Regions from separate parts of the Streptomyces sp. NBC_00203 genome, predicted to be linked through region 2. Evidence: riboswitches for the same ligand, from Rfam matches in the RefSeq annotation. Region 2 holds a riboswitch; each other region holds the start of a gene.
What was found. Region 2 has a riboswitch for cyclic di-AMP ahead of OG975_RS06355 (C40 family peptidase). Riboswitches for the same ligand answer to the same signal wherever they lie in the genome.
Positions count from the first base shown of each region.

Region 1: it holds a riboswitch for cyclic di-AMP, as region 2 does, so the genes downstream of both, OG975_RS41875 (peptidoglycan DD-metalloendopeptidase family protein) here and OG975_RS06355 (C40 family peptidase) in region 2, are expected to answer to the same signal.
Region 3: it holds a riboswitch for cyclic di-AMP, as region 2 does, so the genes downstream of both, OG975_RS28210 (transglycosylase SLT domain-containing protein) here and OG975_RS06355 (C40 family peptidase) in region 2, are expected to answer to the same signal.
Region 4: it holds a riboswitch for cyclic di-AMP, as region 2 does, so the genes downstream of both, OG975_RS19650 (transglycosylase family protein) here and OG975_RS06355 (C40 family peptidase) in region 2, are expected to answer to the same signal.

Region 1 covers NZ_CP108126.1:9,457,366-9,464,696, forward strand. The annotation lists gene OG975_RS41870 (alpha-galactosidase) at 1-973, shown strand, start outside; cyclic di-AMP (ydaO/yuaA leader) riboswitch at 1,276-1,432, shown strand; gene OG975_RS41875 (peptidoglycan DD-metalloendopeptidase family protein) at 1,437-2,339, shown strand; gene OG975_RS41880 (Tat pathway signal sequence domain protein) at 2,637-5,381, shown strand; partial or broken gene OG975_RS41885 (GDSL-type esterase/lipase family protein) at 5,892-6,446, shown strand; gene OG975_RS41890 (hypothetical protein) at 6,451-7,331, shown strand, end outside.
Region 2 covers NZ_CP108126.1:1,356,997-1,364,327, forward strand. The annotation lists gene OG975_RS06350 (molybdopterin-dependent oxidoreductase) at 1-2,406, shown strand, start outside; cyclic di-AMP (ydaO/yuaA leader) riboswitch at 2,535-2,708, shown strand; gene OG975_RS06355 (C40 family peptidase) at 2,717-3,892, shown strand; gene OG975_RS06360 (RpiB/LacA/LacB family sugar-phosphate isomerase) at 3,944-4,390, opposite strand; gene OG975_RS06365 (alcohol dehydrogenase) at 4,453-5,478, opposite strand; gene OG975_RS06370 (hypothetical protein) at 5,569-6,303, opposite strand; gene lpdA (dihydrolipoyl dehydrogenase) at 6,323-7,331, opposite strand, start outside.
Region 3 covers NZ_CP108126.1:6,294,432-6,301,762, forward strand. The annotation lists gene OG975_RS28190 (ATP-grasp domain-containing protein) at 1-17, shown strand, start outside; gene OG975_RS28195 (FAD-dependent oxidoreductase) at 46-1,287, shown strand; gene OG975_RS28200 (hypothetical protein) at 1,335-1,931, opposite strand; gene OG975_RS28205 (HAD family hydrolase) at 2,312-3,124, shown strand; gene OG975_RS28210 (transglycosylase SLT domain-containing protein) at 3,159-3,926, opposite strand; cyclic di-AMP (ydaO/yuaA leader) riboswitch at 3,930-4,086, opposite strand; gene OG975_RS28215 (hypothetical protein) at 4,356-4,685, opposite strand; gene OG975_RS28220 (CocE/NonD family hydrolase) at 4,719-6,716, opposite strand; gene OG975_RS28225 (peptide MFS transporter) at 6,727-7,331, opposite strand, start outside.
Region 4 covers NZ_CP108126.1:4,371,077-4,378,407, reverse strand. The annotation lists gene OG975_RS19670 (nucleoside triphosphate pyrophosphohydrolase) at 1-559, shown strand, start outside; gene OG975_RS19665 (globin domain-containing protein) at 651-1,862, opposite strand; gene OG975_RS19660 (cytochrome P450) at 2,200-3,477, shown strand; gene OG975_RS19655 (transglycosylase family protein) at 3,685-4,710, shown strand; cyclic di-AMP (ydaO/yuaA leader) riboswitch at 4,894-5,073, shown strand; gene OG975_RS19650 (transglycosylase family protein) at 5,078-5,773, shown strand; gene eno (phosphopyruvate hydratase) at 6,142-7,331, shown strand, end outside.

The DNA of each region.
Region 1 (7,331 bases), 8.1 Mb from region 2:
CGTGCACGGGCTCGGGATGCAGTTCGGTATCTGGGTCGAGCCGGAGATGGTCAATCCGGACAGCGAGCTGTATCGCGCCCACCCGGACTGGGTGCAGTTCCAGCCAGGGCGAACCAGGACGGAGTACCGCAATCAGCTCGTACTGAACCTCGCCCGCCCGGACGTCCAGGAGTACCTGTGGGGCCAGCTCGACGGCCTGCTCTCCAGTGCGCCGATCGACTATGTGAAGTGGGACTTCAACCGTTGCTTCACGGACGCCGGCTGGCCCGGCGAGCGCTACCCGCAGAAGCTGTGGGTCGAGCACGTGGACGCCCTGTACGCCCTTCTCGACCGGTTGCGGGCCGCGCACCCCGAGGTCGCCTTCGAGTCGTGCTCGGGCGGTGGCGGCCGCATCGACCTCGGCGTCATGGCGCGTACGGACCAGGTGTGGACCTCCGACAACACCGACCCGCTCGACCGGCTCGCCATCCAGCACGGCTTCGGTCAGATCCACCCGGCCCGGATCATGGCCGCCTGGGTCACGGACAGCCCGAACACGCAGCTCAACGGGCGGGTCAGCTCGCTGCGCTTCCGCTTTGTGAGCGCCATGGCCGGGGTGCTCGGCGTCGGCGGAGACCTGGCCGAGTGGAGCGAGGAGGAGCTCGTCGAGGCGCGGGGCTGGGTGGATCTCTACAAGGAGATCCGCCCCGTCGTCCAACGCGGCGACCTCTACCGGTTGCGGCCCCCGGAGGGCGGGCTGAGCGCGGTGCAGTACGTCCACGGCGACGAGACCGTCGTCCTCGCCTGGCTCCAGGCCCAGCGGTACGGCGAGCCGGTCGCCCCGCTGCGGCTTCGCGGGCTCGACCCGACACAAGCGTATGAGTGCCGCGAAACGGGCGAAGTGCACCGGGGTGCGGTGCTGCTGCATCACGGGGTGCGGACGGGGCTGCGCGGGGATCTCGATGCGGCAGTTATCCGGCTGCGTCGCATGTGACTGTTCTGTCCGAATTAACGGCTTCATTCCAACTGGCCCTGGAATAAAGCATCGTGGGTCGAGGTGCGTGAGCAGCGTCATATTCGTGACGATGTGTTGCGACCCCTATTTCGCAACATGCCCGAATTCCCGGGCGGGTTGAGGGGCCGGGAAGATCGTCGATCCACGGAGGGTGACCGGAATTCCGGCGTGGATCAAGAAGGGCGGACGTACAGAAAAGGCACATGGTTGTCGCCGCGCTCTCATCTCGCCTACGTTCGGCCCCAATCCGGACGGACGCCCAATCCTGCCGCCGCCCGGAACCCGCACACTCACCCGTACACGGCAGGAGCGGGGGACCCACAGGTTCCGTGCCTGTTCCGGTCTCCGGAACGGCTAGGGGTACAGCCGCGCAGCAGCACGGCCGGGCATCTCCAGCCCGCACCCGACAGCTCACCCCGCAGGCGCCGGAGAGGAACTCGTCATGCCCGCGAAGGGTAAGCACCGCCGCCCCAAGTCCCAGCGTTTCACCCGCTCGATCGCCGTGGCCGGAACCGGCGGCGCCGCGCTCGCGCTGCCTCTGATGGGGGCCACCGGCGCCCATGCCGCGACCCCGACGGCCACCGTCGCGAAGACCCCCGAGAAGGCCGCCACCGCCGCTCCCGCCGCCGCCAAGAAGGCGGCCGGGACGAAGACCTACGCGGTGAAGGCCGGCGACTACCTCTCCAAGATCGCCGACGAGCAGAACGTCAGCGGCGGCTGGAAGAAGCTCTACTCCGACAACCGCTCGGCCGTCGGCAGCGACCCGTCGCTGATCCACCCCGGTCTGAAGCTGACGATCGGCAAGAAGGCCGCGTCCGGCAGCGCCACCCGGTCGTCCGCCAAGACGACGCCTTCGTCGGCCAAGACGACGACGTCGGCCGCGGACACCGCCACGGCCACCCCGGCCGCCAACACCGCCTCCACCAGCAACAGTTCCGGCTACACCCTGCCGGTCGAGGGCGCCACCGTCGGCACCGGCTACAAGGTGGCGGGCAGCATGTGGTCCAGCGGTTACCACACCGGCGTGGACTTCGTGGTCCCGACCGGCACCACGATCAAGGCCATCGCCGCGGGCACCGTCGTCTCGGCCGGCTGGGGCGGCGCGTACGGCAACCAGGTCGTCATCCAGCACGCCGACGGCCAGTACTCCCAGTACGCCCACATGTCCGCGCTCTCCGTCTCGGCGGGCCAGACCGTGACCGAGGGCCAGCAGATCGGCCTCTCGGGCGCGACCGGCAACGTCACCGGACCGCACCTGCACTTCGAGATCCGCACCACCCCGAACTACGGCTCGGACGTGGACCCGGTCGCGTACCTGCGCTCGCACGGTGTCGCCGTCGGCTGACGCCTTCCCCCCCTGCCGCCCCCCAAGGCGGACCATGTGCCTCCAGGGCACGACTCCCTGCCCCCCAAGGCAGACCACGTGCCCTCCAGGGCACGCCTCCCTGCTCCCCACGGCAGGACTCCCTGCTCCCCAAGGCAGGACAGCAGCCAAAGGCCGGACCCCACGATCCCCGGGGTCCGGCCTTTGGTCTTTCGTGAGCGATTCATGATCGGCACATTGCGGTCCTGTGGCATGCCTGCACGAGGTATCGACAGGCGTGCGACAGTGGCCCCACAGTGATCTCCGCAAGCGCTTTCTATGCCTTCGGAGGTCCCTGTGCCCGGCGTCGACCGACGCACCGTCATCAAGGGCGCCGCAGCCGCGGCCGCCACCACCCCGTTCTCCTGGGCGCTCTCCCGCGGTGCCGCCGCCGCGCCGTCAGCCGGGGGCGACACCGAGTTGCACTGGCTGGAGGGCACGGCGCCCGCCACCCACGCGGGCACCGTCTGGGGTGTGCCCTGGTCCCGTGGCACCCACCAGCCCGACCAGACGTTCCGGCTGGCCACCGCCTCCGGCGACGAGGTGCCCGTGCAGAGCTGGGTCACCGGCCACTGGCCCGACGGCTCGGTGAAGTGGACGGCGCACGCCATCGCGCCGGGCGCGCCCAAGGCCGAGACGTACAAACTCTCCGCGGGTACCCCGGCGGCTCCCTCGCAGCAGCTGAGAGTCACCCGCTCCGGCGGCCGGATCGAGGTGTCGACCGGTGTCATCACGGTGGCCTTCGGCGCGAAGGGCTCCGACACCGTCGTACGCAGTGTCCGACGTGGCGCGGCCGAGATCGCCCGGGACGGACGGCTGGTCGCCCTGCGCCAGGGTTCGCTGCGTGACGGCGTCGCGACGGAGGACTTCACGGGCCGGATCGAGAAGACCGAGGTCGAGCAGGACGGGCCGGTCCGCGCCGTCATCCGGGTCGAGGGCAGGCACCGGCGCGGCGGCCGGGGCTGGCTGCCCTTCGTGCTGCGTTTCTCCTTCCACGCCGGTGCCGAGTCCTTCCGGCTGGTGCACTCCTTCGTCTGGGACGGCGAGCAGGAGCCGGGCAAGGCGGACGGCGACTTCCTGCGAGGCCTCGGTGTCCGCTTCTCCGTGCCGCTGAACGATCAGCCGTACGACCGCCACATCCGCCTCGCCGACTCCGGCGGGGGTCTCTTCAGCGAGGCGGTCCAGGGCGTCACGGGACTGCGCAGGGATCCCGGCGAGGCGGTGCGCACCGCGCAGATCGCCGGCGAGAAGCTGCCCGACACCTCGACCTGGGACACCCGCGTGTCGAGCCGCCTCGCGTACATCCCGCGGTGGGGCGACTTCACGCTCACCCAGCCGACGGCCGACGGCTATGTGATCCGCAAGCGCACCAAGGACGGACACGGCTGGATCCAGGCCGCGGCAGGACGGCGGGCCGGTGGCTTCGGCCATGTCGGCGGCCCGAGCGGCGGACTCTCCTTCGGGCTGCGGGACTTCTGGCAACGGCACCCCACGCAGCTCGACATCAGGGGCGCCGCCACGGACACGGCCGAGGTCACCCTCTGGCTCTACTCGCCCGAGGCGCAACCGCTCGACCTGCGCTTCTACCACGACGGCCTCGGCCAGGACACGTACGAGAAGCAGGCCGAGGGCCTGGAGATCACGTACGAGGACTACGAGCCGGGCTTCGGGACCCCGTACGGGATCGCCCGGACCAGTGAACTGACCTTCTGGGCCCACGAGTCGACCCCGAGCGCGGCGGATCTCGCGGCGCAGGCCGTTGCCGTCGCCACCCCGCCGCTGCTCACCGCCACCCCCGAACGCCTGCACTCCGCCGGGATCTTCGGCGACTGGGCGCCGGTCGACCGCTCGAACGCGGCCCGCGAGGTCATCGAGGACCACCTCGACGACCTCTTCGCCTACTACCGCGACCAGCGGGAGGACCGCCGCTGGTACGGCTTCCTCGACTACGGCGACGTGCAGCACACCTACGACAACGACCGGCACGTCTGGCGCTACGACGTCGGCGGCTTCGCTTGGGACAACTCCGAGCTGGGCACCGACCTGTGGCTCTGGTACCACTTCCTGCGCACCGGCTCCGCCGAGGTGTTCCGCTTCGCGGAGGCCATGACGCGGCACACCGGTGAGGTCGACGTGTACCACCTGGGGAAGTGGGCCGGGCTCGGCACCCGGCACGGGGTGCAGCACTACGCGGACAGTGCCAAGCAGGTCCGTATCTCCACGGCCGCCAACCGCCGCTTCTACTACTTCCTCACGGGCGACGAGCGCACCGGCGACCTGCTGCGCGAACTCGTCGACGTGGAGCTGACGTTCCTGGCGGTCGACCCGCAGCGCAAGGTCCGTGCCGACGGCTACACACCCGGCGACCGGCACGCCCTGTCCGTCGGATTCGGCACCGACTGGGGCGGGTTGTCGGCGGCCTGGCTCACCGAGTGGGAGCGACGCGGCCCGCACGCGGACAAGGCCCGTACGAAACTGGTGAACTCCCTGCGGACGATCGCCGCCCAGCCGGGCGGCTTCTTCACCGGCGCCGGTCTTCTCGACGCAAGCACCGGTAAGTTCGCGGTCACGACGGACAAGGCGGTGAATGTCTCGCATCTGTCCGCCGTCTTCGGACTCGTCGAGACCAACAGCGAGATCGTCTCCCTGCTCGGCGACGACGAGCCCGAATTCGCCGCCGCCTGGCTGGACTACGCGCAGTACTACAACGCCACGAACGCCGAGAAGACCGCGCTGACCGGCTCGACCTGGAAGTCCGCGCTGCCCGCCGCGCACTCCCGGATCACGGCTTACGCGGCGCGGCGCAAGGACGATCCGACGCTGGCCAAGCGCGCGTGGAACGAGTTCTACACCGGCACCGACACGTACTTCCCGTCCAACGACTGGTCGCGCGTGACCATCAAGACCCCGGCCGTGCTCCGTACCACCGAGGAGATTCCCTGGATCTCCACCAACTCCTCGGCGCAGTGGGCCCTCGCGGCGATCCAGAACCTGGCGCTCATCGGCGATCGGATCCCGTCATGAGACGTACGTTCCTGATCGGGGCGGTGACGGCCGGTGTGCTGTGCGCGCTGACTCCTCCGGTGTCCGCATCGCCCGTCTCTGTGTCCGGCACCTCGAACGTCGTACGCCCCGATGACCGGCGTCTTGCCTACGAAGGGCACTGGGGGAGGACGGCGACGTCCGCGACCACCGTCAACTCCGGCTCGCGGCTCCGCTTACGCTTCACCGGCGGTACCCTGCACGCCCTCTTCGACGTCTCGTCGATCACCGTGCCGGCGCAGATCTACGTGTCGGTGGACGGTGGGCCGAAGCGGCTGTACGCCGTCGACCGGGACGACCTCGACATCGCCCTGACGGGCCGGGGGACGCATACCGCCGAGATCTCCGTGAAGGACGTCTTCTCGCGGGCCGACCGCTGGACTCCGCCTCTGGAGACGGGAGTCGTCCTCACCGGGTTACGGCTGGACGAGGGCGCGCGCCTGCTTCCCCAACACCCGCTGCCAGGGACCAGGTTGGCCTTTCTACGGCGACTCCATCACCCAAGGCGTCATGGCGCTGTGCGAGGTGAACACCTCCGACTGCGCCGACGGCACGGCCGCCTATCCGACCCTGGTCGCCGACGACCTGCACGGCTCCCTCACCCAGGTCGGCTTCGGCAGACAGGGCGTCCTCCAGACCGGCAACGGGGGAGTCCCGGCCGCCGGGGACGCGTACGCCTGGAACTACGCGGATTCCAGGGCGGATTCGGACCGCCGCGCCGATGTGATCGTCGTGAACCAGGGAACGAACGACGCGGCGTACGGCACGGAGGAGTTCCGGGCCGCCTACCGGGCGTACCTGGACCGGCTGCGGTCGGCCGCCCCGCACGCCCGCGTGCTCGCGCTGCGCCCCTTCAACGGCGCGCACGCCGACGACATCGCCGCCGTCGTCAGTGAACTCGCCAACCCGCACGTCGAGTTCGTCGACACCACCGGCTGGATCTCCCCGGATGACGGGGACTTCAACGGGACCGTCCACCCGAATGCCCAGGGCCATCGCAAGGTGGCCGACCGGCTCGCTTCACTGATCAAGAGCAAGGAGCACTGACATCGTGAGACCTCGAAGACTCGGAGCGATCGCCGCCGCCACGCTGTTGGCCGGCCTCGTCGCCACCCCGTCTCAGGGCGCCGAAGCCTCCACGCGCCGCGTCGTGGAGAACCTCGACCGCGGCCTGGTCGCCGTCCCCTCCGGCCAAGGCACCTTCCTGAGCTGGCGGTTGCTCGGCACGGAGTACGCACGCTACGGGAACGCCATCGCGTTCAACGTCTACAAGGGCGGCCGACGGCTCAACCGCGAACCGGTCACCAAGTCGACCACCTACCAGGACAACAGCCCCGGCACGGGCACGTACACCGTGCGCGCCGTCGTCAACGGTCATGAGCAGAAGCCGAGTTCGGCGGCGCTCGACTTCGCCGAGGGGTACGCGGAAATCCCGCTCGCCACCGCCGACGGCTACACCGTGCAGCACGCCTGGCCCGGGGACCTCGACGGGGACGGGCGGTACGAGCTCGTCGTCAGCCGCCTCGCCACCGACCGGACCGAGCCCGACCTCCTGGAGGCGTACACGCTCACCGGCGAACGCCTGTGGCGCGTCGACCTCGGCCCCGGCTCGTACACCCAGGTGTCCGGGAACGGCGCCAACGACCCTGCGCCCGCCGCGATCAGCGGCTCGACGGCGATCGGCGGCTATCGCAACGACGACAACGTCACCGTCTACGACCTCGACAGCGACGGGAAGGCCGAGGTGCTGGTGCACACGGCCGACGGGACCACCTTCGCGGACGGCTCGAAGGTGACGGCCGACTCGCCCGCGAACCAGTTCATCTCGGTGATCGACGGCGAGAGGGGCACCGAGCGCACCCGGCAGCCCGTGCCCGACGACTTCGTGGCCGACGGCCCCTCCGGCGGCCACTTCGGGATCGCGTACCTCGA
Region 2 (7,331 bases):
CGCCTGTCCTTTCCCACGCCGAGCGGCCGAGCCGTCTTCCACGCCCGCCCGCACCTTCCGGCGGCCGAGATGCCGGACGACGACTACCCGTTCGTCCTGAACACCGGGCGGGTGCAGCATCAGTGGCACACCCTCACGAAGACGGGCAAGGTCGCCAAGCTCAACAAGCTGAACCCGGGCCCGTTCGTGGAACTGCACCCGGACGACGCCCAGGCGCTGGACATCCGCGACGGTGACTCGGTGGAGGTCGCCTCCCGGCGCGGCCGGGCCGTGCTGCCCGCGGTGGTGACGGACCGGGTCCGGCCGGGAAACTGTTTCGCCCCGTTCCACTGGAACGACCTGTTCGGCGAGTATCTGAGCGTCAACGCCGTGACCAGCGATGCCGTCGACCCGCTCTCCTTCCAGCCCGAGTTCAAGGTGTGCGCGGTGTCGCTGGCGAAGGTGGCCACGCGGGCTGCCGTGCCGGCCAAGGTGCCCGCGCGGGCCGACGTGCCCGCGCCCGTCCCGGCCCTGGCCCGCACGACCGCGCCCGGCGCGGTGGTGCCGAGCGCGGCGGCCACCGCCTTCGGCCTGGACCCCGTCCCGCCGCCGCCCGTGCTGTGCGAGACCGAGCGCACCTATCTGGTCGGATTCCTCGCCGGTATCGACGCGGGCGCCCCCGGCGTGCCGGTGCTCCCGCCGACGGCGCCGTTCAGCCCCGGCCACGCGCTGTGGGTCAACGGCGTGCTGGCCGGCATGTACTCCCGCGCCGTGCCCGCCGAGGTCTCCGTGCCGCGCACGTCCGTCCCCGAGGGACGCGAGATCGTCGTCCTGTGGGCGTCGCAGACCGGCAACGCCGAGGAGTTCGCGGCGGCCACCGCCGAGCGGCTCGCCTCGGCCGGACACCGGGCCAGCCTCGTCGGCATGGACGACGCCGATCTCACCGCGCTGCCGCCCGCCGCCGGGCTGCTCCTGATCACCAGCACGTTCGGCGACGGAGACGCCCCCGACAACGGCTCCTCCTTCTGGGACTCCCTGGCCTCGCACGACACCCCGAGCCTTGCCGGCAGGCAGTACGCGGTCCTCGCCTTCGGCGACTCCTCCTACGCCGACTTCTGCGGGCACGGCCGCCGCCTGGACCAGCGCCTGGACGAGCTGGGCGCGGTACGTCTGGCGCCCCGCACGGACTGCGAACCGGACTACGAGCCCTCGGCGCGAGCCTGGCTGGACCAGGTCCTCACCGCGCTGACCCCCGCCCCCGTGGCGGCACCGGCACTCGCCCCCGCGCCCTCCCGGAGTGCACGGAAGCCCGCCCCGGTCACCGCACGCCTCACCGGCAACCGGCTGCTGAGCCGGCCGGGGGCGGGCAAAGAGGTACGGCGCTTCACCTTCGACACCGGCGACAGCGACGTACCGCTGGCGTACGAGGCCGGTGACGCACTCGGCATACGTCCCGTCAACCACCCCGAGCTGGTCGGCGAGTGGCTGGCCGTCACCGGCCTCGACCCGGCCGCCACCGTGGAGGTCGCGGGTGTCGGCGAGGTCGCTCTGCGCCAAGCCCTGGGCGAGCACCTGGACATCACCCGCATCACCCCCGACGTACTGCGCTTCATCAGCGAACGCGTCCATGACCCGCGCGAGTTGAAGAAACTGCTGCGTCCCGACAACAAGGACGAACTCGCGAAGTGGTGCTGGGGCCGGCAGACCGTCGACGTCCTCACCGAGCTTCCGGTGCGGGCCACCGCGCAGGAATGGACGGACGCGCTCAAGCGACTGCAACCGCGGCTGTACTCCATCTCGTCCAGCCCGCTCACCGATCCCCACCTGGTCTCGCTGACGGTGTCCGTCGTCCGCTGGGAGAACCTGCACGGCCGCCTGCGTCAGGGCGTGTGCTCCCCGTTCCTCGCGGACGCCGAACCGGACAGCCCGGTACCGGTCTTCGTCCAGCGGTCCCCCAGCTTCCGGCCGCCCACCGACCCCACCACGCCGATGGTGATGGTGGGCCCCGGCACCGGGGTCGCCCCCTTCATGGGCTTCCTCGACGAGCGACGCGCACTCGGCCACCACGGCCCCAACTGGCTGTTCTTCGGTGAACAGCACCGCGCCACCGACCACTACTACGAGGACGAACTCACCGCCCACCTCACCCACGGCACCCTCTCCCGCCTGGACACGGCCTTCTCCCGCGACCGGCGCACCAAGGTGTACGTCCAGGACCGCATGCGCGAGCACGGCCCCCAACTGTGGTCCTGGCTCCAGGACGGCGCCCACTTCTACGTCTGCGGTGACGCCTCCCGTATGGCCAAGGACGTCGACCGGGCGCTGCGCGACATCGCCGTCGTGCACGGCGGTCTGGGCGAGGACGGCGCCGCCGCGTTCGTCAAGCAGCTCGCGGCCGACAAACGCTACGTCCGCGATGTCTACTGAGGCAGCCAGTACGACGAAGGTCACAAATACATATCGGACACTTCGCGCTTCAACCTTCACGTGAGCCACACAAATTGGCTAGGTTGGCGACAGGCAACACGACTCCCTCCGGCGAACCTCGCCGGGTCGCGCGGCCTCCGCCGAATCCGGTGCGCCTCCGTGGCAGCCGGAGCCGGGGACCCAACCGAACTTGGGGTGAATCGGCCCAACTGCCCAGCAGGGCAAGGGCCGTAGGGCATACCTTCCGGAATCGTCCGCCCGAACCCGACAGCTAACTCGGTAGGCGGAACACGGAAGGAGCGCGTCTCCCATGGCGCCGGAACAAGCCACATCCCGCGCGGCGGACGGGCCTAGCCAAGAAGAGGTCCGGCAGCGGATCAGCGCCCTCTACGACCAGGCCGAGACCGCCACGGGGAACTACAACGCGACCCGCGCGACGTCCACGGGGACGCGGGGTCGCGTCAACCCGGCGGCCGACAACGGGCGCAGGCGCACCGATCCCGCCGTCGACGACGTGACCAGGCCGTGGTTCGACGTGGCGCGCACGCAGCTGGGTCCCACCGTGCCGGCCAGGCTCCCGGCCGACAGAACGCCGGCCCGCCCGGCGGAACGCCCGCAGAACGGACTCACCGACCGTGGGCGGCCGGCGGCCGGCCGACCCGTCCCGGAACTGACCGCCGGGCCTGTCGCGGAACTGACCGCTGGTCCCGCCGCCGGAAAGGCCGCCGGTCCTGTCGCGGAGTTGACCGCCAGGGCCGTCGCCGCGCTGCCGGCCGCACCGGAGACACGGCAGGAAGCCACCAAGGCCCTGCCCGCACCGGCCAACGAGCCCCGGCAGCCCTCGCTGAAGACCTCCAAGGAGCAGATTCAGCAGAAGCTCGCCAAGGCCCGCGACCTGCTCACCCAGCACATCGCCGCACAGCGGAGCACGCCCGTCGCCGCAATCGCCTCCCGGCCGGCCGAGGACGCGTGGCCCACCTCCGAGACGTGGGCCGACCGCCAGGCCGTACAGGAGTGGCAGACACAGCCATCGGCCGTCCTCGGCACAGACACCTCCATCGCCGCGGGCATGCTGCTCGACACGAACACGCCGTTCGGCGCGGACATCGCATCGGACTCGGAGTACGGCAGGAAGGCCGCGAGGGCAGTGGCCTTCGCCCGTGAACAGATCGGCAGACCGTGCGTCTGGGGCGCCACCGGACCGGGCTCGTACGACTGTTCCAGCCTGACCCAGGCCGCCTGGAAGACCGCCGGGGTCGCACTCCCGCGCACCGCGTACGAGCAGGCGGTCACCGGCACGGCGATCCCCTTCGCCAGTATCCGGCCCGGCGACCTGATCTTCTTCTACGGCGACGTCAGCCACGTCGGCCTCTACATCGGCGACGGCATGATGATCCACGCGCCGAGCCAGGGGGGCTACCTTCGCGAGGAGTCGATCTTCTTCGCCGGAGAGTCGGCGATCCACGGCGCGACACGGCCCGCCTGAAGCCCGGCAACGGGGTTGCGGGGTAGCGGGGTTCCACGGCCCTGGGGCCCGCTATCCGCCGAGGTCGAGGCGTGCGACATGGGCCACGTTCTCCCGGTCGTCGGCGTCCTCGCTGGCCCGGGCGGCGAACCAGGCGTCAAGGATCTCCTTGAGCAGCGGCTCGGACGTCAGCCGCAGGCTGAGCGCCAGCACATTGGCGTCGTTCCAGCGGCGGGCGCCGTCCGCCGTGTACGCGTCCGTGCACAGGGCCGCTCGTACCCCTGGCACCTTGTTCGCGGCGATCGACGCGCCCGTGCCGGTCCAGCAGCACACGATCGCCTGGTCCGACGTCCCGGCGGCGACCTCCCGGGCCGCCGCCTCCGAGCACGCCGCCCACCGCGCGTCGTCCCCGGGGCGCAGCGCCCCATGCGTCCGCACCTCGTGGCCACGGCTGCGCAGCTCCGCGACAAGGGAGCGGGCCACGGGTTCGTCCATGTCCGAGGAGACGGAGATCCGCATGTCTGGGAGACTACCCAGCGGTTGGGCTCGCGTCCTGCGGGTGTGCGACTGGGGCGCGTACGTCAGCGGGTGGTGAGCACCATCCGGAAGCGGGCGGTGCCGGAGAGCATCTTCTGATACGCCTCGTCGGCCTGGTCCAGCGGCACGGTCTCGACCGTCGGGCGGATGCCGTGCAGGGCGCTGAACGCCATGGTGTCCTGCACATCCTGCGCGGTGCCGGACGAATGGCCGCGGACGATCCTGCCCTTCATGAGCAGCTGGATCGGGTTGATCCCCAGCGGCTCGGGAGCCGCCCCGATGACCACCAGCTCACCACGGTGCGACAGCCCGTCCACGGTCGCCGTGATGGCATCGGAACTGCCGGCGGTGGCCAGCACGGCCTTGGCACCGCCGAGAGACTGCAGGGCGTCCCCGACGGGGACGTCTCCCGTACTGTCGATGTAGTGGTGAGCGCCGAGATTCTTGGCGAAGTCGGCCTTGCCGGCTCCCCGGGCGATCGCCACCGTCTCGAAGCCCATGGCGACCGCGTACTGCACCCCCAGGTGGCCGAGTCCGCCGATGCCGAGTACGGCGACCAGATCGCCCGGCTGGGCGGAGCTGCGCCGCAGCCCGTTGAACGTGGTCACACCCGCGCAGGCCAGGGGCCCCGCGTCGCTCGCCGTCAGCGCGTCGGGAATCCGGGCCAAGGCGTCGGCCGGCGCGATCACCGCCTCGGCGTAGCCCCCGTCATAGGCCCACCCCGGGACCTTGAGGTTCTCGCACATGACGAAGTCGCCCTGTCTGCAAGGCTCGCAGTAGCCGCAGCTGCCTCCGAACCAGCCCACCGCCACCCGGTCGCCCACCCGCCAGCCCCGGTCTTGGGTGCCCTCACCGAGCTCCTCGATGCTCCCGGCGATCTCGTGCCCGGGAACCAAGGGAAACCGGACACCCGGCAGGCCGGCATTCACGAAGAAGGCGTCGGTGTGGCAGATCCCGCAGGCCTCCACGGCGATCCGTACATGGCCGGGGCCCGGCCGCGGCACCTCACGTTCAGTGATCTCGAACGGCCCGCCGACGGCGGCCACCTGCGCAACTCGATACGTAGTCATGTGTCTCTCCGGAACAAGTGCGACGGCCCCTCGAACCAGCAGACCAGCTCCGGGCCGATCGCGCGCGCCGGATGTCCCCCGCCCGCTCGGTCAATGCAGGATGTTGACGGCCCGGGCGACCACCAGGACCACGATCACCAGCGAGACCGAGGACTGCAGCATCATCAGCATCTTGGCCCAGCGCGACAGCGGCATCACGTCGGTCGGGCTGAAGGCGGTGGAGTTGGTGAACGACAGGTACAGGTAGTCCAGGAACGCCGGCTCCCAGTCCGGCGGAGCGGTGTCCGGGCTCTGCATCTGCACGAAGAGGAAGTCGGGGAACTGGCGGTGGCCGCGGGCCCGCGCCATCGGTCCACCACGGTCCCACTCCCAGTACCAGAGGGCGAACACGATGACGTTCGTCAGCCAGATGCCGCCGCCGGTCAGCAGCAGCGGCCCTGCGTCCTTCCCCTCGGTGCCGTTCACCAGGCCGACTACCAATTGGTCCGCCGCCCAGCCGTTGGCCAGGCTGATCACGCAGATCAGGGCCAGGTCCAGCCACCGCAGCCACCGGGTCCGGGGCTCGGCCCGACGGGGGTTCGCGGCGATCAGGCCGGCCAGCAGCACCAGCTCCAGGACCGGCAGCGCCCAGTACGGCTGGAGCGTGAGCCGGTGCGGCAGCACCAGCTGGAGGGCGACCGCCACCAGGATCACGGTGGTCACCGCCCAGCGCGGCTCACCCCGCGTCGCCCGGCGCCAGGCGGGTGCCACCTCGCGCTCGCGGCTCTCCAGGAGCCGCTCGATCCTGGCGAGGCGGCTCTCGGCGTCGTCCATACCGTCGGTCATGGCGACGATTGTCCCGGGGTCACATGTTGATCATGTGGCCGGCCAGCCCGTGGATGGCCTCCTTGACCGCCTCGCCGAGCGTCGGGTGACCGTGCACGTTGCGCGCGACCTCGTGGACGGTCAGGTCCCACTGCTGGGCGAGGGTCAGCTCCGGGAGGAGCTCGGTGACCTCGGGGCCGATCAGGTGGGCACCGAGGAGCTCGCCGTACCGGGCGTCGCTGAGGATCTTGACGAAGCCCGCGGTGTCGCCCAGACCGTGCGACTTGCCGTTGGCGGTGAACGGGAACTTCGCCACCTTGACGTCGAAGCCCTTCTCGCGGGCCTGCGCCTCGGTCCAGCCGAAGCTGGCGATCTGCGGCTGGCAGTAGGTCGCCCGCGGGATCATGACGTAGTCGAGCTCCATGGTCTCCGCGTCGGCGATCGTCTCGGCCGCCACAATGCCCATCGACTCGGCCGCGTGGGCGAGCATCAGCTTCGCCGTCACGTCACCGATGGCGTAGATGTGCGGGACGCTCGTGCGGCAGCGCCCGTCGATGTCGATCGCCCCGCGGTCGGTGAGCTTGACGCCGGTGTTCTCCAGGCCGTAGCCCTGCACGCGCGGCTGGAAGCCGATCGCCTGGAGCACCTTGTCGGCCTGCAGCGTCTGCCGCTGGCCGCCCGTGGTCACCATGACCTTGACGGAGTCGCCCGAGTCGTTGATCGCCTCGACCCGGGTGGAGGTCAGCACATTGATGCCGAGCCGCTTGTAACGGCGGGCCAGCTCCGCGGAGACCTCCTCGTCCTCCAGTGGGACGATGCGGTCGAGGAACTCGACGAGCGTGACGTCGACGCCGTAGTTGTGCAGGACGTACGCGAACTCGACGCCGATGGCCCCCGCGCCCGCGATGATGATGCTCGCCGGGAGCGTGTCGGACAGGATCTGCTCCTCGTACGTCACCACGCGCCCGCTGAGCGAGGTGCCGGGCAGCAGCTTCGTGGTGGCACCGGCGGCGATGACGCAGTGGCCGAAGGTGACGGTTTCCGTGCCG
Region 3 (7,331 bases), 4.9 Mb from region 2:
GTTCCACCACGAAGTAGACGTAGTACGTCCTGGGGAGGGGACTTCGTGATTCATCCGGTAGCAGTCATCGGTGCCGGGCCATTCGGCCTGTCCACCGCCGCCCATCTGCGGGCGCGTGGTGTTCCGGTGCGTGTGTTCGGCGAGCCCATGGTGAGCTGGCGCGATCACATGCCCGAGGGAATGCTGCTCAAGTCGACCCCGGCCGCGTCCAGCATCGACGCCCCGCAGCGCGGGCACACGCTTCGTGACTACTGCGACGCGGCGGGGATACCGCGGCTGGTCACGGACGAGGACATCATCCCGGTCGAGACGTTCATCGCGTACGGGGAGTGGTTCCAGCAGAAGCTCGTGCCCGAGCTGGAGCGGGTGCGGGTCGTCTCGGTCGACCGCAAGGGCGGCCGCGATGGATCCGGGGGCTCGGGGGGCTCCGGTGGCTCCGGGGGCTTTGAACTCAAGCTGGACTCGGGGGAGTTGTTCACGGCGCGGGCGGTCGTGGTGGCCACCGGGCTGTCCGGCCTCGCCCATCTGCCCGCCGAACTCGCGGGTGCGGCGGCGGACGGGCCCACGCCCACGGGCCCGGTCTCCCACAGCTCCCAGCACCACGACCTGAAGCGGTTCTCCGGCAAGGAGCTCATCGTCGTCGGCGCGGGCCAGTCCGCCCTGGAGACGGCGGCGCTCGCGGCGGAGGCGGGTGCGCAGGTGCGGCTGGTGTCCCGCGGCAAGGGCGCCGTCGACTTCGGCGCGCCGCCGTGGAAGCAGCCGAAGCTGCGCCCCGAGTCGCCGTTCGGCCGTGCCTGGTCCCTGTGGGCGCTGAGCTACTACCCGCAGCCCTACCGCTACCTGCCCGCCCAGGCCCGGCACTTCCTGGTCCGCCGGGTGCTCGGGCCGCTCGGTGCCTGGTGGCTCCGGGACCGTTTCGAGGGCAAGGTCGGCGTCCGCGAGGTCTTCCGGATCGTTCGCGCCGGGGCCACCGACGGCAGCCCCGTGCTCTCCGTCCAGACCCACGGCGGCAGGGTCGAGGAACTCTCCGCCGACCACGTCATAGCCGCGACCGGCTACCGCGTCGACATCGCCGCGATGGACTTCCTCGGGCACGAGTTGCGTACGGAGCTGGGGGTGAGCCGGGGCACGCCCAAGCTGGGCGCCGGGTATCAGTCCTCCGTGCCCGGGCTGTACTTCACGGGGTTGCCGGCGGCGGCTTCGTACGGGCCGGTGATGCGGTTCGTGTGCGGGACGGAGTTCGCTTCACCGCGGTTGGCGAAGCATCTGGTGGCCGCGCACGGGTGAGGCCGCACGGCTGAGGGGCGCCGCCCGTCGGCCGCCGCCCCTCGGCGTCACGCCGACTTCTGCCAGGCCAGGTAGTCGGTGATGAGCTCCGGTGGGTTGGCGGCTTCGGTCGCCTCGATCTCCCAGCCCGGGCAGTCCATGTCGAAGACCACGACGGGCAGCGGGCGGCCGAAGACCTTCTCGATCAGGCCGCTCGCGTGCAGGTGGCGGGCGAGGTCGACGCAGGCGTCGTAGAAGTGGAGCCGGAGCAGGTCGGACCTGGCGTCCAGCTCGTCCTCCTCTTCCTCGGGCAGATCCATGGTGAGGAAGTCGTACTCGCCGTCGAACCAGATCCTCAGCCCCTTGACCTCGTTCACGTACAGGGGGCTTCCGGTGGGGTCCTCGGGCACGTTGCCGAGCATCTCGAAGCCGTCTAGCAGCCAGCAGGCGTAGTTCCAGCGGGCCTCTCCCGGGTCCTCCGGGTAGGTCTGCTGCTCGTACTGGGTCTCGGTGTTGTACCCGATGGCCACGTACGGGTGGCGATCGTCGCCGTCGATTCGCCAGATACGGAAGGAGAGGGCGTAGATCTCGGGCTTGAGGGCCTCCGGGAAGCGCCGGATGACGTCTTCGGCGGCGGTTCGGAGGTGTTGCCGGAAGGGGGTCACCGCGTGGCGTCCGGGAAGAAGGCGGCCTGGGTGACGGTGAGTTGGGTGACGGTGAGCTGGGGGCCGACCGAGCTGCTGTAGCCGCTCTCGGTCCACTTGTCAGGCTTGAGGTTCATGTGTCTCCCCGCACTCTCTCGATGAAGGCCGGCGGCTCTTGGGGCGTCAGGGCCTGCGCCCGGATCATTTCACCCCGCCAACTCCCCGCCCCCACCGACCACTTCACCGTCCTCCTCTCCGCGCCCCCCGAGAGGTGCTCGTGCTGCCCGAACCGGCCGCGCTGTCCGCGCCGCCCGTGCGGTGAACGGCGTTGCGGACGGGATACCGGACGTCGTCCGGTTCACGCCGGGCCGATGTGTCGTTCGATCCGTATTCTTCGGATCATGGCCGCTCCGACTGCATATTCACTCATCGCCACTGACCTGGACGGAACGCTGCTGCGCGGCGACGACACACTCTCCGACCGGTCGCGGGCCGCGTTGGCGAGAGCCACGGCCGAGGGGGCCCGGCATCTGGTGGTGACGGGACGGCCGGCGCCGAGGGTCCGACCGCTCCTCGACGAACTCGGCGGCGAGGGGCTGGCGGTGTGCGGTCAGGGGGCGCAGTTGTACGACGCCGGGGCGGACCGTCTGCTGTGGTCGGTGACCCTGGACAGGGAGCTGGCGGAGACGGCGCTGGGCAAGATCGAGGCGGAGGTCGGGCTGCTCTACGCGGCGGTGGACCAGGACGGCGTGGACGGGCTGACGCTGATCGAGCCGGGGTACGTGATGCCGCATCCGACACTGCCGGCGGTGCGGGTGCGGCGGCGCGACGACCTGTGGACGGAGCCGATCAGCAAGGTGTTGCTCCGTCACCCGTCCTTGTCCGACGACGAGTTGGCGTCGGCGGCGCGCGGAGTGGTGGGTTCCCTGGCGACGGTCACCATGTCGGGGCCGGGCACCGTCGAACTCCAGCCATGCGGCGTGACCAAGGCGACGGGGCTCGCCCTCGCCGCCGAACACCTCGGGCTCGGCCCCGCCGCCACCCTCGCCTTCGGTGACATGCCCAATGACATCCCGATGTTCGACTGGGCCGCCCACGGCGTCGCCATGGCCAACGCCCACCCGGAACTCAAGGCGGTGGCCGACGAGGTGACCTTGTCGAACGAGGACGACGGGATCGCCGTGGTGCTGGAGCGGCTGTTCGAGGCTCGTTAGGCCCGGCCGCGCCGACACCCCCGTCGAGGACTGGTCAGTAGGCCCCGTTGACGTTGTCGATCGAGCCGTACACCGCCGCCGCGTAGTTGCAGGCCGCCGTGATGTTCGCGACCGGGTCGTAGGGGTTCGTCGAGGTGCCGGCGACGTGGTAGGCGTTGAAGGTCGGGTCGATGACCTGGAGGAGGCCCTTGGACGGGGTACCGGCGGCGGCGTTGGAGTCCCAGTTGTTGATGGCCAGGGGGTTGCCCGAGGACTCGCGCATGACGTTGCGGTAGATGCCGTTGTAAGTGCCCGGAATGCCCGACTTGGCCATGATGTCCAGGGACTGCTTGATCCAGCCGTCGAGGTTGTTGGCGTACGTCGTGGTGGAGGCGGGGGTGGCCTTGGTCGCCGCGGACTTGGCGGTCGCCGTGGTTGCCTTCGTCGTCGAGCTCGACTTCACGGTCTTCGTGCCCACCGTCAGCGTCAGGCCCGGGCGGATCGCAGCCGGGTTCGCGCCGATGACCGCACGGTTCGCTTCGTACAGCTTCTTCCAGCCGCCGCTCGTGGGGTTCTTCTGCGCGATCGTGGAGAGGGTGTCGCCCGCGGCCACCTTGTAGGTGAGGAGCTGGACGTCCAGGGTCGTGGTCGCGGCGGTCTTGGCGACCTGCGCCACCTGTGCCGCCTGTGTCGGTGTGGCCGCGTGCGCGCCGGTCGCGCTCACGAGGGGGAGTGCGAGCGCGGCTCCGCTCGTGCCGACGGCGACCATGCCGCGGGTGAGAGTGCTGGTCTTCGTACGGCGGTGCTTGCCTCGTGCGGGCATGGCGATTTTCCTCTCCGGTGCCTGCGAGGTGAGCTGTCGGGTTCGGGCGGGAGATGCCCGGCCGCGCTGTGGACGCGGCTTCACCCCTAGCCGAACCGGGGTCCGGATCGGCGGCTTACCTGGGTCCCCCGCTCCTGCCGTGCGTGGGTGGGTGGGGTTTCCGGGCGGCGGCAGGATTCGGCGTTCCGCTCGGATCGGGGCGAACGTATGCGAGAGCACATGTCGGGAACAAGACCTGATGTCGCAGTGAAGATCGCTTTAGCCTGGATATGGCGAGGGCGAAACGTCCGATTGCGCCGGAATTCGATCCTCAACTTGCCTTTTGCAAAGGGGGAGTCGCCGAGGGGGCTTTGGCGCGGGGTCCGGTCGGGCGTGACCCAATTCACGCGACCAAGCGCAACCAAAGCGGCAAGCCAGGCAACTCGGGCATTACGGTTCGAGCGTCCAGACGGGGGAGTGCCTCGGCGGAGCCGGCCGGACCTCCCACACGGAGAGATCCGTGTCGGGGTCGTCGTCGGGGAGGCGGCCCGCGTTGGGCTTGAAGTAGAGGCCGTAGCCCCAGTATTCGGGAAACTCGTGGCACATCAGGTCGGGGTACGGCTCGAACTGCTGCCCCTCGTATGCCCTGTTGATCCTCGCCACCGCCTCCGCCCGCGAGATCCCGAAGCGCGTGACCATCTCCTGGGCCATCTCACGGAAGTACGCGAGCATGCCCTCGTCGAGGTCCATCAGGAATTCCCCGGTCCGCGATCGCGCCATGGTGCGATCGTTCCCTATGGCGCCCCCGGGCCTCTAGCCCGCGGTTCGGGGGATTCTCCTCTCCCATGTCCGGTGGAAGACCACCTCGTCGCCGTCCTTGCAGATCACCTCGTTGGAGGTGATGAAGTCCTCGGCGTCGCAGGTGATCTCGGACGTCGTGGACACCCGCGCGTCCCACGGCAGGTCCGGTCGGTGGAGGCGGACCGACCAGGTCGAGCGGGCGCGGGCCGACAGGGGATCGGAGGCGTCGATCGTGTACGTCTCCAGCGCGTCCTCGGTGAATTCGAGACCGTCGGGGTACACGCGCGTGCCGCCGTAGCGCGGGTCCACCTCCAGACGCCAGGTGCCGGCGGCCACGTCACGGACGACCAGGCGTTCCGGGCGGGGTTCGTCCAGCGTCGTGGGGACGACGACTCCCAGGGGCTCGGACTGCTCCGGTTCCTCGAACGTGAGGGAGGGTGCCGACTCCCGTGCCCGCAGCGGGAGTTCCAGCGCGCTGCCCGCCGGGTCCAGGGTGAAGCCGGCCTCCGAGCCCGGCTGGGGCCAGATCCAGGGCCAGTACGCCGAGGAGACGGAGAGGCGGATGCGGTGGCCCGCAGGGAACGCGTAGCCGATGCCGTTCAGGTCGAAAACCACGTCCTCCGTAGTGCCCGGTTTCCAGGAAACCGCCTGGTCACGGCCGTAGCGCGCTGACAGGTTCAGTACACCTCGGGTGACGAGCGTCGAGGCTCCGTCGGGGGCCACGTCGCAGAGGCGGGCGATCACCTGGCCCCGGGGGGCCGAGGACGTCAGCCGCAGCCGGACCCGGGTGCGGCCCAACACCCAGGTGTCCTCCGGCACTTCGAACTCGAAGCACGCTGATCTCGCGTCCTCCTCCCGCTGGTCCGGCGGCAGATCCGCGTCGTTCCCGAAGGGGAAGAAGCGGCCCGCGTCCACCCCCGTGTACTGGGGGGAACGGACCAGGACCGGCGCCCCCTGGAGCGCGTACGAGACCGGGGTCACCGAGGGGGAGGGCCAGGCGGGGTCACCCACCCAGCGGCCGGGCAGGGACGGGTACGTCGTCGCCGGGGGGTGCGCGTCCATCACGTACGAGCGGAGCACGGGGGTGGCCATGGCGCCGGTGTCCTTGTCCCGGAGCCAGTGGTCCCACCAGCGCAGGGTCTCCTGGAGGAAGCCGATCGCCGGGCCCGGTGGCAGGCCCCGGTCCGGGTACTGGTGCGACCAGGGGCCGATCAGGCCTCGTACGCGGTCGGGCGGCAGGTTCTCGACCAGGCGCAGCACCGTGTCGCGGTACGGGTCGTGCCAGCCGCCGACCGCCAGGACCGCCGCGCGGATGGCGCCGTAGTCCTCGCAGGCGCTGCCGTGGCGCCAGTACGCGTCCCGGGTCTGGTGGGACAGCCAGGTGTGGACGAACGGGTCGACCGCCTCCAGGCGCTTCACCCACATGTCCCGCCACATCACCTCGCCCACGTGCACCGGGTCCGGCGGGCGGGAGACGAAGGCGAGCATCGTGGCCGCCCAGGCGTGCATGTCGACGGCGAGGACGGAACCTCCCATGTAGTGCACGTCGTTGTCATAGCGGTCGTCCGTCGAGCAGACCGTGACGATCGCCTTGAGCGGCTCGGGCGCGAGGGCCGCGATCTGGAGGGAGTTGAAGCCGCCCCAGGAGATGCCGAACATGCCGACCTTGCCGCTGCACCAGGGCTGGGCGGCCAGCCATTCCACGACCTCCACCCCGTCGGCCAGCTCCACCTGCGAGTACTCGTCCGTCGGCATGCCCTCCGAGTTGCCGTGACCGCGGACGTCCACGCGGACGGAGGCGTAGCCGTGGCCCGCGTACCAGGGATGGCGTTGCCAGTCGCGGGGCGCGGTCCAGTCCGTGAGGCGGTACGGGAGGTATTCGAGGAGGGCGGGCACGGGCTCGTCGGTCAGCGGGCGCCAGATCCGGGCGTACAGACGGGTGCCGTCCGGAAGGGGGATGAGGACGTCCTCGTGAGTCGTCTCGTAGGGGAAGGACGTACGGATGTGCATGAGTGTCACCTCAGTGGACGGGGTGCATCGTGCGGCGCAGCCAAGGGGCGAGCGCCATCACGGCGAGGCCGGCCGCCACCGCGATCGCCCCGTTGACGCCGAAGTACGCCGGCTTGGAGACGTCGTCGTACAGCTTCACCGTCTGGGCCTGGATGCCGTTGGCGAGCGCGAGGGACAGGAACCAGAGGGACATCGTCTGGCTGGAGAAGGCGACCGGGGCGAGCTTGGTGGTGGCGGACATGCCGGAGGTTTCGAGGAGGACGTCGCCGAGGCCGAGGAGCAGGTACGAGCCGACGATCCACCAGGCCGACATCAGGTAGTCGTCGCTCGAGTGGCCGCTGGTCGGCAGCACCATCAGGAGGAAGGACAGACCACCGAGTACGACGCCGATCGCAATCTTGTTCGAGGCGTGCGGCTGGCTGTGGCCCATCCGGACCCAGAGGGCGGCCACGACCGGGGCGAGGCCGACCTCGAAGGCGCCGAGCGCGGAGGCGTACCAGCTCGCCGGGAAGTCGAAGCCGAGGATCGTCGTCTCGGCGTTCGACGCGGCAAGCAGCATCATCGTCGAGTACGCCTGGAAGAGGATGAAGTTGAAGACGGTCGAGGCGAGGAAGA
Region 4 (7,331 bases), 3.0 Mb from region 2:
GGCCAAGTACGGCATCGAGGAGGCGTACGAACTCGTCGAGGCGATCGAGGAGGGAGACCGGGACGAGCTGCGCGAGGAACTCGGCGACGTCCTGCTCCAGGTCGTCTTCCACGCCCGCATCGCCGAGGAGGACGAGGAAGCCCCCTTCTCCATCGACGACGTGGCCGGCGCCATCGTCGCCAAGCTCATCCACCGCCACCCGCACGTCTTCGGCGAAGAGACGGCCACCACCCCCGAGGAGGTCAAGGAGCACTGGCTGCGCACGAAGGCGGAGGAAAAGCAGCGGACGTCCGTCACCGAGGGCATCCCGCTCGGCCAGCCGGGCCTCGCCCTGGCGGCCAAGCTGGCATCGCGAGTGCGTACGGCGGGACTTGAGGTGCCACTTCCGACGGGGGAGGGAGTCGGATACGAACTGCTCGCCATAGCCGCGCGCGCCGAGGCCGAGGGCGTGGACCCGGAGGCGGCACTGCGGGCGGCGGGACGGGCGTACCGGGACGCGATTCGTGCGGAGGAAGGCATTGCGGAGGAGGGCGCTGCGGAGTTGGACGCGGAGGACTGAGGGGCTGAGGGCGGGGTGCCGGGGAGGCTTGACAGACGTGGGCCGGAAATCCGAGCGGCAGGCATCTGACGGTCAGGGATCGGGGCCGGAGTTACGCCTGTGGGGCTCGGCTCGACGGGTTGTGCCAGGTCGGCTCGGGGCGGTCGAGGAGCCATTCCGCTGTGCCCACCGGCCGGGGCCGCTCCTGAGCGGTCGGTGGCAGGGCGTCGTGGAAGATGCGCTCGGTCGGTGTGCCGAGCGTGGGGAGGGCCTCGCCGATCTCTTCGACGAGACTGGGCGGACCGGCCAGATAGACATCGTGCTGGGTCCAGCCGGCGCGGTTGCCCAGCGCAGTCAGGAGGCGTTCGGTCGCCTGGGCCCTGGGACGGCCGGGCGCGGGGGTGATGAAGGTGACGGCGAGCCGGGGAAGCCGGGCCTGGAGTCGCTCGACGGCGTCCCGGTCGTACAGGTAGGAGGTGTCGCGGGCGACGAGGAACAGGCGGGCCTCGTGGGTCTCGTCGAGCTGTTCCAGCAGCGCCTTCACGGGTGCCCATCCCGTGCCGGCCGCGATGAGGGTGAGGGGCCGTTCCGCGGGAGTGCGCAGGATCAGTCCGCCGCCGGGCGCGCCCAGCCGCAGGACGTCGCCCTCCCGGGTCTGCCGGACGAGGGCGGTGGAGAGCACGCCGTTCGCGACCCGGCTGATGTGCAGGTCGACGGTGTGGTCGGCGCGGGGGGCGTTGGCCAGCGAGTACGGGCGCCAAATGCCTGGGAGATGGGGGACGTTGACGGTGACGTACTGGCCGGGGGAGTAGTGGAGCCGGCGGTGTGGGCGCAGGGTCAGCACGACGAGGTCGTCGCCGTGCCGGGTCCGGGCGGTGACCTCGGCGTCCCACCAGGGCGGTTCGCCCTCGTGCTGCGACTCCCAGGCGCCCTGCAGCATCAGGTTCGTGATCGCCCCGTATGCCTCGCCCCAGGCCTTCTCGACCTCCGCGTTCCACGCCGACCCCGCGACGACGGCGAACGCGGCGATCAGACTCGCCCCCACGGCGGCGTAGTGCTCCGGCTCCGCAAGATATTTGCGGTGGTCCCGCCCGAGTTCCCGTAAATACCCCGGTAGCCGTGGGTCCTCCAGCCGCTCCATCACATACGTGAGCGCCGCGAACAGTCTGTCCCGCTGCCGCTCCATGTCCTCCGGGAAGTCCAGCGGAAACAGCCCGCGGACGTCCGGGTTGTGCCGGAACAGGTGCGAGTAGAAGTACTTGACCGCGAACTCGGCCCGTCTCTCGACGACCGCGAAGCTGGATCTGAGTATTTCGGGGTCCACTGCGTGAATGTATGGAGTTTTCGAGCCGTGAGGTCAAACAGCAGGCGATTTATGGACAGCCTGGGGTGAAGTGTGCGGGGCTCGGGAGGGCCTCTGCCGAGTACCGTCGCCTCAGGGCGTCCGGTCGGCAAGGGGGCGTGGTGGAAGGGGAGTTGGTGGGGTCGGCGGCCACGGGAGCGAGGGCGTCATTGCCGAGGTGATGAAGGGGGAGGGCCGGGAGAGGGCCAGGGACCGTTCGCGTCGCTCGTGATGCGGAGGCTGTCCGATGCGGAGGCTGTCCGATGGGGAGCTGGGGCGGCGACTCAGGGCTTCGAGGACCTCCGGATACCGTCAAGGAGTGACCGAGCACCAGGACCCTGCCGCCCCCGCCCCTGCCCCCGAACTCTTCACCTGGGAGTTCGCCACCAACCCCTACCCGGCGTACGCCTGGCTCCGCGAGCACGCCCCCGTGCGCAAGACGCGCCTCCCCAGCGGGGTGGAGGCCTGGCTCGTCACCCGGTACGCGGACGCCAAGCAGGCGCTCGCCGACCAGCGGCTGTCCAAGAACCCCGCCCACCACGACGAACCCGCCCACGCGAAGGGGAAGACGGGTATCCCGGGTGAGCGCAAGGCCGAGCTGATGACGCATCTGCTCAACATCGATCCGCCGGACCACACAAGGCTCCGACGGCTCGTCTCCAAGGCCTTCACCCCCCGGCGCGTGGCCGAGTTCGCGCCGCGCGTGCAGGAACTCACCGACCACCTCATCGACCAGTTCGCCGACAAGGGCTCCGCCGACCTCATCCACGACTTCGCGTTCCCGCTCCCCATCTACGCCATCTGCGATCTGCTCGGCGTCCCGCGCGAGGACCAGGACGACTTCCGGGACTGGGCGGGGATGATGATCCGGCACGGGGGAGGGCCCCGAGGAGGCGTCGCGCGGTCCGTCAAGAAGATGCGCGGCTATCTCGCCGAGCTGATCCACCGGAAGCGGGAAGCGCTGCTCGAGCACCCCACCCCCGGCGAAGACCTCATCTCCGGGCTCATCCGCGCCTCGGACCACGGCGAGCACCTCAGCGAGAACGAGGCGGCCGCCATGGCCTTCATCCTTCTCTTCGCCGGCTTCGAGACCACGGTCAACCTGATCGGGAACGGCACGTACGCCCTCCTCACCCATCCCGAGCAGCGCGCACGCCTCCAGGCCTCGCTCGCCGCCAAGGACACCGGACTCCTCGAAACCGGTGTCGAGGAACTCCTCCGCTACGACGGTCCCGTCGAACTGGCCACCTGGCGGTTCGCGACCGAGGCCGTGCGCATCGGCGGGCAGGACATCGCGCCCGGCGACCCCGTCCTCGTCGTACTGGCGGCTGCGGACCGTGACCCCGAGCGGTTCGAGCAGCCGGACACGCTCGACCTCTCGCGGCGTGACAATCAGCACCTCGGGTACGGCCACGGCATCCACTACTGTCTCGGCGCGCCGCTCGCCCGCCTGGAGGGGCAGACCGCGCTCGCCACGCTGCTCACCCGTCTCCCCGATCTCCAACTCGCGGGAGATTCTGCCGATTTGCGCTGGCGTGGCGGGCTCATTATGCGGGGATTGCGCACGCTTCCCGTGGAGTTCACACCAGGTCGGTAGGCATGCCGGAGGACGGCCCTCCGGTGTGCCGGACAACGGGCGCCCACCTGCGAAAAGGTGACGGTCCCTCAACTCCGTGATCTTCACGTGATCTGTGCTGCATCGACTTGTGACAAGCGTTCGAGTGCGGATACGTTCGATCACCAACGCGGCCCGCCTATCGCAGTGGCCGCTGTTGTCACTTGCTGTCACTCGAAAGGCTTCCGCATGCTCTCCGGGAACGGCCGTCATCGTCGCCCGCGTCAGGCCCCGGCCCTCATCGTTGCCGCAGGGGTGACCGGATCGGCGATCGCGATCCCGTTGCTCGGCGCCACCAGTGCGAGCGCGGCCGACGGCACCACGTGGGACCGGGTCGCGGAGTGCGAGAGCGCGGGATCGTGGAGCGCGAACGACGGGAACGGGTACTACGGCGGGCTGCAGTTGACCCAGGAGACCTGGGAGTCGTACGGCGGCACCCTGTACGCCCCGAGCGCCGACCAGGCCAGCCGCTCGCAGCAGATAGCCATCGCCGAGAAGATCCTCGACGACCAGGGCCTCGCCGCCTGGCCCACCTGTGGACCGCTCTCCGGGCTCAGCAAGCACTCGGGCTCCGTCGAGGTCGACACGGGCGTGGCGGACGACTCGTCGAGTTCCTCCGACTCCTCCGACTCCTCCGACTCCTCGGGCTCCTCCGGCTCGTCCGATTCCTCCAGCTCCTCGGAGTCGTCCGGTTTGTCGGACTCGTCATCCTCGTCCAGTTCATCTGATTCATCCTCATCATCCGACTCCTCCCCGGATGCGGCCAAGAACACGACGAAGTCCGACACCTCCTCCGGCGACAGTGATTCTCAGGATTCCGACAGCTCGGACACAGAGACGGCGAAGAGTGACGACTCGGACAAGTCCGGGCAGAACGGCGACTCTTCGAGTGCGTCCGACAGTGCGACGACCGGTGCCGGACGTCACCGTGGTGACACCGCCGACGAGGGTGTGACGGAGGACGTGACCGACGGCCGTACGGACAGCGCTTCCGGGCGGCATGCCTCGCGCGGCTCCAGCGCCTCGCGCGACGCCGCCGACGGCTCGTACGTCGTCCGCACCGGAGACAGTCTCTGGACGATCGCCGATGCCCTTGACCTCGAAGGCGGATGGGCCGGGCTGTACGCCGAGAACAAGAAGACGATCGGCACCGATCCTGACCTCATCGTGCCCGGTCAGAGCCTTGCAGTTGGTGCTGAATCGGGCGAAAAGTAGCGGGAGTTCGCGTCACGGTTCGCTGCGGAATGTCCGGTTTGGTGAGAGTGAGACATGAGTCTCAGAAGCCCTGATCGTCTTTGAAATTCCGGGTATCGACTGCTTACGGTCGTGACCGCTCGCCACAGCGGGCCCCGACGGTTGCAACGCCGAATCCTGCCAACGGCCGTACGGGAACAGTCGTCGCGTCAAGCGCCGTAGGCAGGAGCGGGGGACCCAAGGTAAGCGCCGCGCCCGGTAGTTCACCGGGAGTGGCTTGGGGTGAAGCCGTACGTCCGACGTCGTGAAGACGGAGGCCGTACGACCGGGCACTCACCCGCCCGAACCCGACAGCTCACCTCGCAGGCGTCGGTGAGGGGATCACTCCATGCTGTTTTCCAGCAAGGGCAAGCACCGCCGCCCGTCCAAGGCCGCCCGTGTCGCCACGCTCGCCGGCGTCACCGGTGTCGCCATCGCCGCCCCGCTGATGGCGGCCGGCAACGCCTCCGCCGCGACCGCGTCCGAGTGGGACACCGTCGCCCAGTGCGAGTCCGGCGGCAACTGGTCCATCAACACCGGCAACGGCTACTACGGCGGCCTGCAGTTCTCGGCCTCCACCTGGGCGGCGTACGGCGGCACCGCCTACGCCTCCACCGCCAACCTGGCGTCCAAGTCGGAGCAGATCACCATCGGTGAGAAGGTCCTCGCCGCGCAGGGCAAGGGTGCCTGGCCGACCTGCGGCACGGGCCTGTCCAGCGCCGCGTACACCGGTGGGACGACCTCCAGCTCGTCCAGCGCCTCGACCACCCCGTCGAGCACCACCACCTCCACCACCCGGACGACGGAGCAGCCCGCCTCCCGTTCCGCGGAGCGCCCGGCCGCCACGAAGACCGTCACCACCCCGACCGGCAAGAAGGTCAAGAAGGGTGACGGCGAGTACAAGGTCGTCAAGGGTGACTCCCTCAGCTCGATCGCCGAGAAGAAGCACGTCAAGGGTGGCTGGCAGCAACTGTTCGAGCTGAACAAGGACATCGTCGACGACGCCGACTTCATCTACCCGGGTCAGCAGCTTCACCTGAGCTGACAACGGTTCGCGGCTGACGCCTGTCGACGGCTCTCGGCGGAAAGCTGACAACGGGCTCGCAGCTGAACCACAGTCCTCTCCTATACGCGGTCTCCATAGTGGAGGCCTCGTGAGGGTCCCCCCGTCCCCACGGGCTCCCCGCTCCGGTGCGTCTTCCCCCGTACGCACCGGGGCGGGGCTTTTTTATGTACGGGTTCATGTACGGGTTCATGTGCGGGGCCGCAGGTTTTTGTTCCGTTCGGAAACAATTTACTCTCGGTTCTGCCCAAGGGGTGGGCGACCGGCTGGCCGATCCCCCCGGGGCGGTTAGGCTCATGTCGCGGCGCCATCACAGGTTCCGCGTTACCCGCGTCACATCCCAGAAGGAGATGCTCGTGCCGTCCATCGACGTCGTCGTAGCCCGGGAAATCCTGGACTCCCGAGGCAACCCCACGGTCGAGGTCGAGGTCGGCCTCGACGACGGCAGCACCGGTCGTGCCGCCGTCCCGTCCGGTGCCTCCACGGGTGCCTTCGAAGCCATCGAGCTCCGCGACGGTGACCCCAACCGTTACCAGGGCAAGGGTGTCGAGAAGGCCGTCCTCGCCGTCATCGAGCAGATCGGCCCGGAGCTCGTCGGTTACGACGCCACCGAGCAGCGCCTGATCGACCAGGCCATGTTCGACCTGGACGCCACCGACAACAAGGGCTCGCTCGGCGCCAACGCCATCCTCGGCGTCTCGCTCGCCGTCGCGCACGCCGCCTCCGAGGCGTCCGACCTCCCGCTCTTCCGCTACCTGGGCGGCCCGAACGCGCACCTGCTGCCCGTTCCGATGATGAACATCCTGAACGGCGGGTCGCACGCCGACTCGAACGTGGACATCCAGGAGTTCATGATCGCCCCGATCGGCGCGGAGTCCTTCTCCGAGGCGCTGCGCTGGGGCGCCGAGGTCTACCACACCCTCAAGAAGGTGCTGAAGACCAAGGGCCTGTCCACGGGCCTCGGCGACGAGGGCGGCTTCGCCCCGAACCTGGAGTCCAACCGCGCCGCGCTCGACCTCATCATCGAGGCCATCAAGCAGGCCGGTTACGTCCCCGGCGAGCAGATCGCGCTCGCGCTCGACGTCGCCGCGTCCGAGTTCTACAAGGACGGCAAGTACGAGTTCGAGGGCAAGTCCCGCTCGGCCGCCGAGATGACCGAGTACTACGAGGAGCTCGTCTCCGCGTACCCGCTCGTCTCCATCGAGGACCCGCTGTACGAGGACGACTGGGCCGGCTGGAAGGTCATCACCGACAAGCTGGGCGACAAGGTCCAGATCGTCGGCGACGACCTCTTCGTCACCAACCCGGAGCGCCTGGCCCGTGGCATCGAGGAGGGCTCCGCGAACGCCCTGCTCGTCAAGGTGAACCAGATCGGCTCGCTGACCGAGACCCTGGACGCCGTCGAGATGGCCCAGCGCAACGGCTTCAAGTGCATGATGTCCCACCGCTCCGGCGAGACCGAGGACGTCACCATCGCCGACCTCGCCGTCGCGGTGAACTGCGGCCAGATCAAGACCGGTGCCCCGGCCCGCTCGGACCG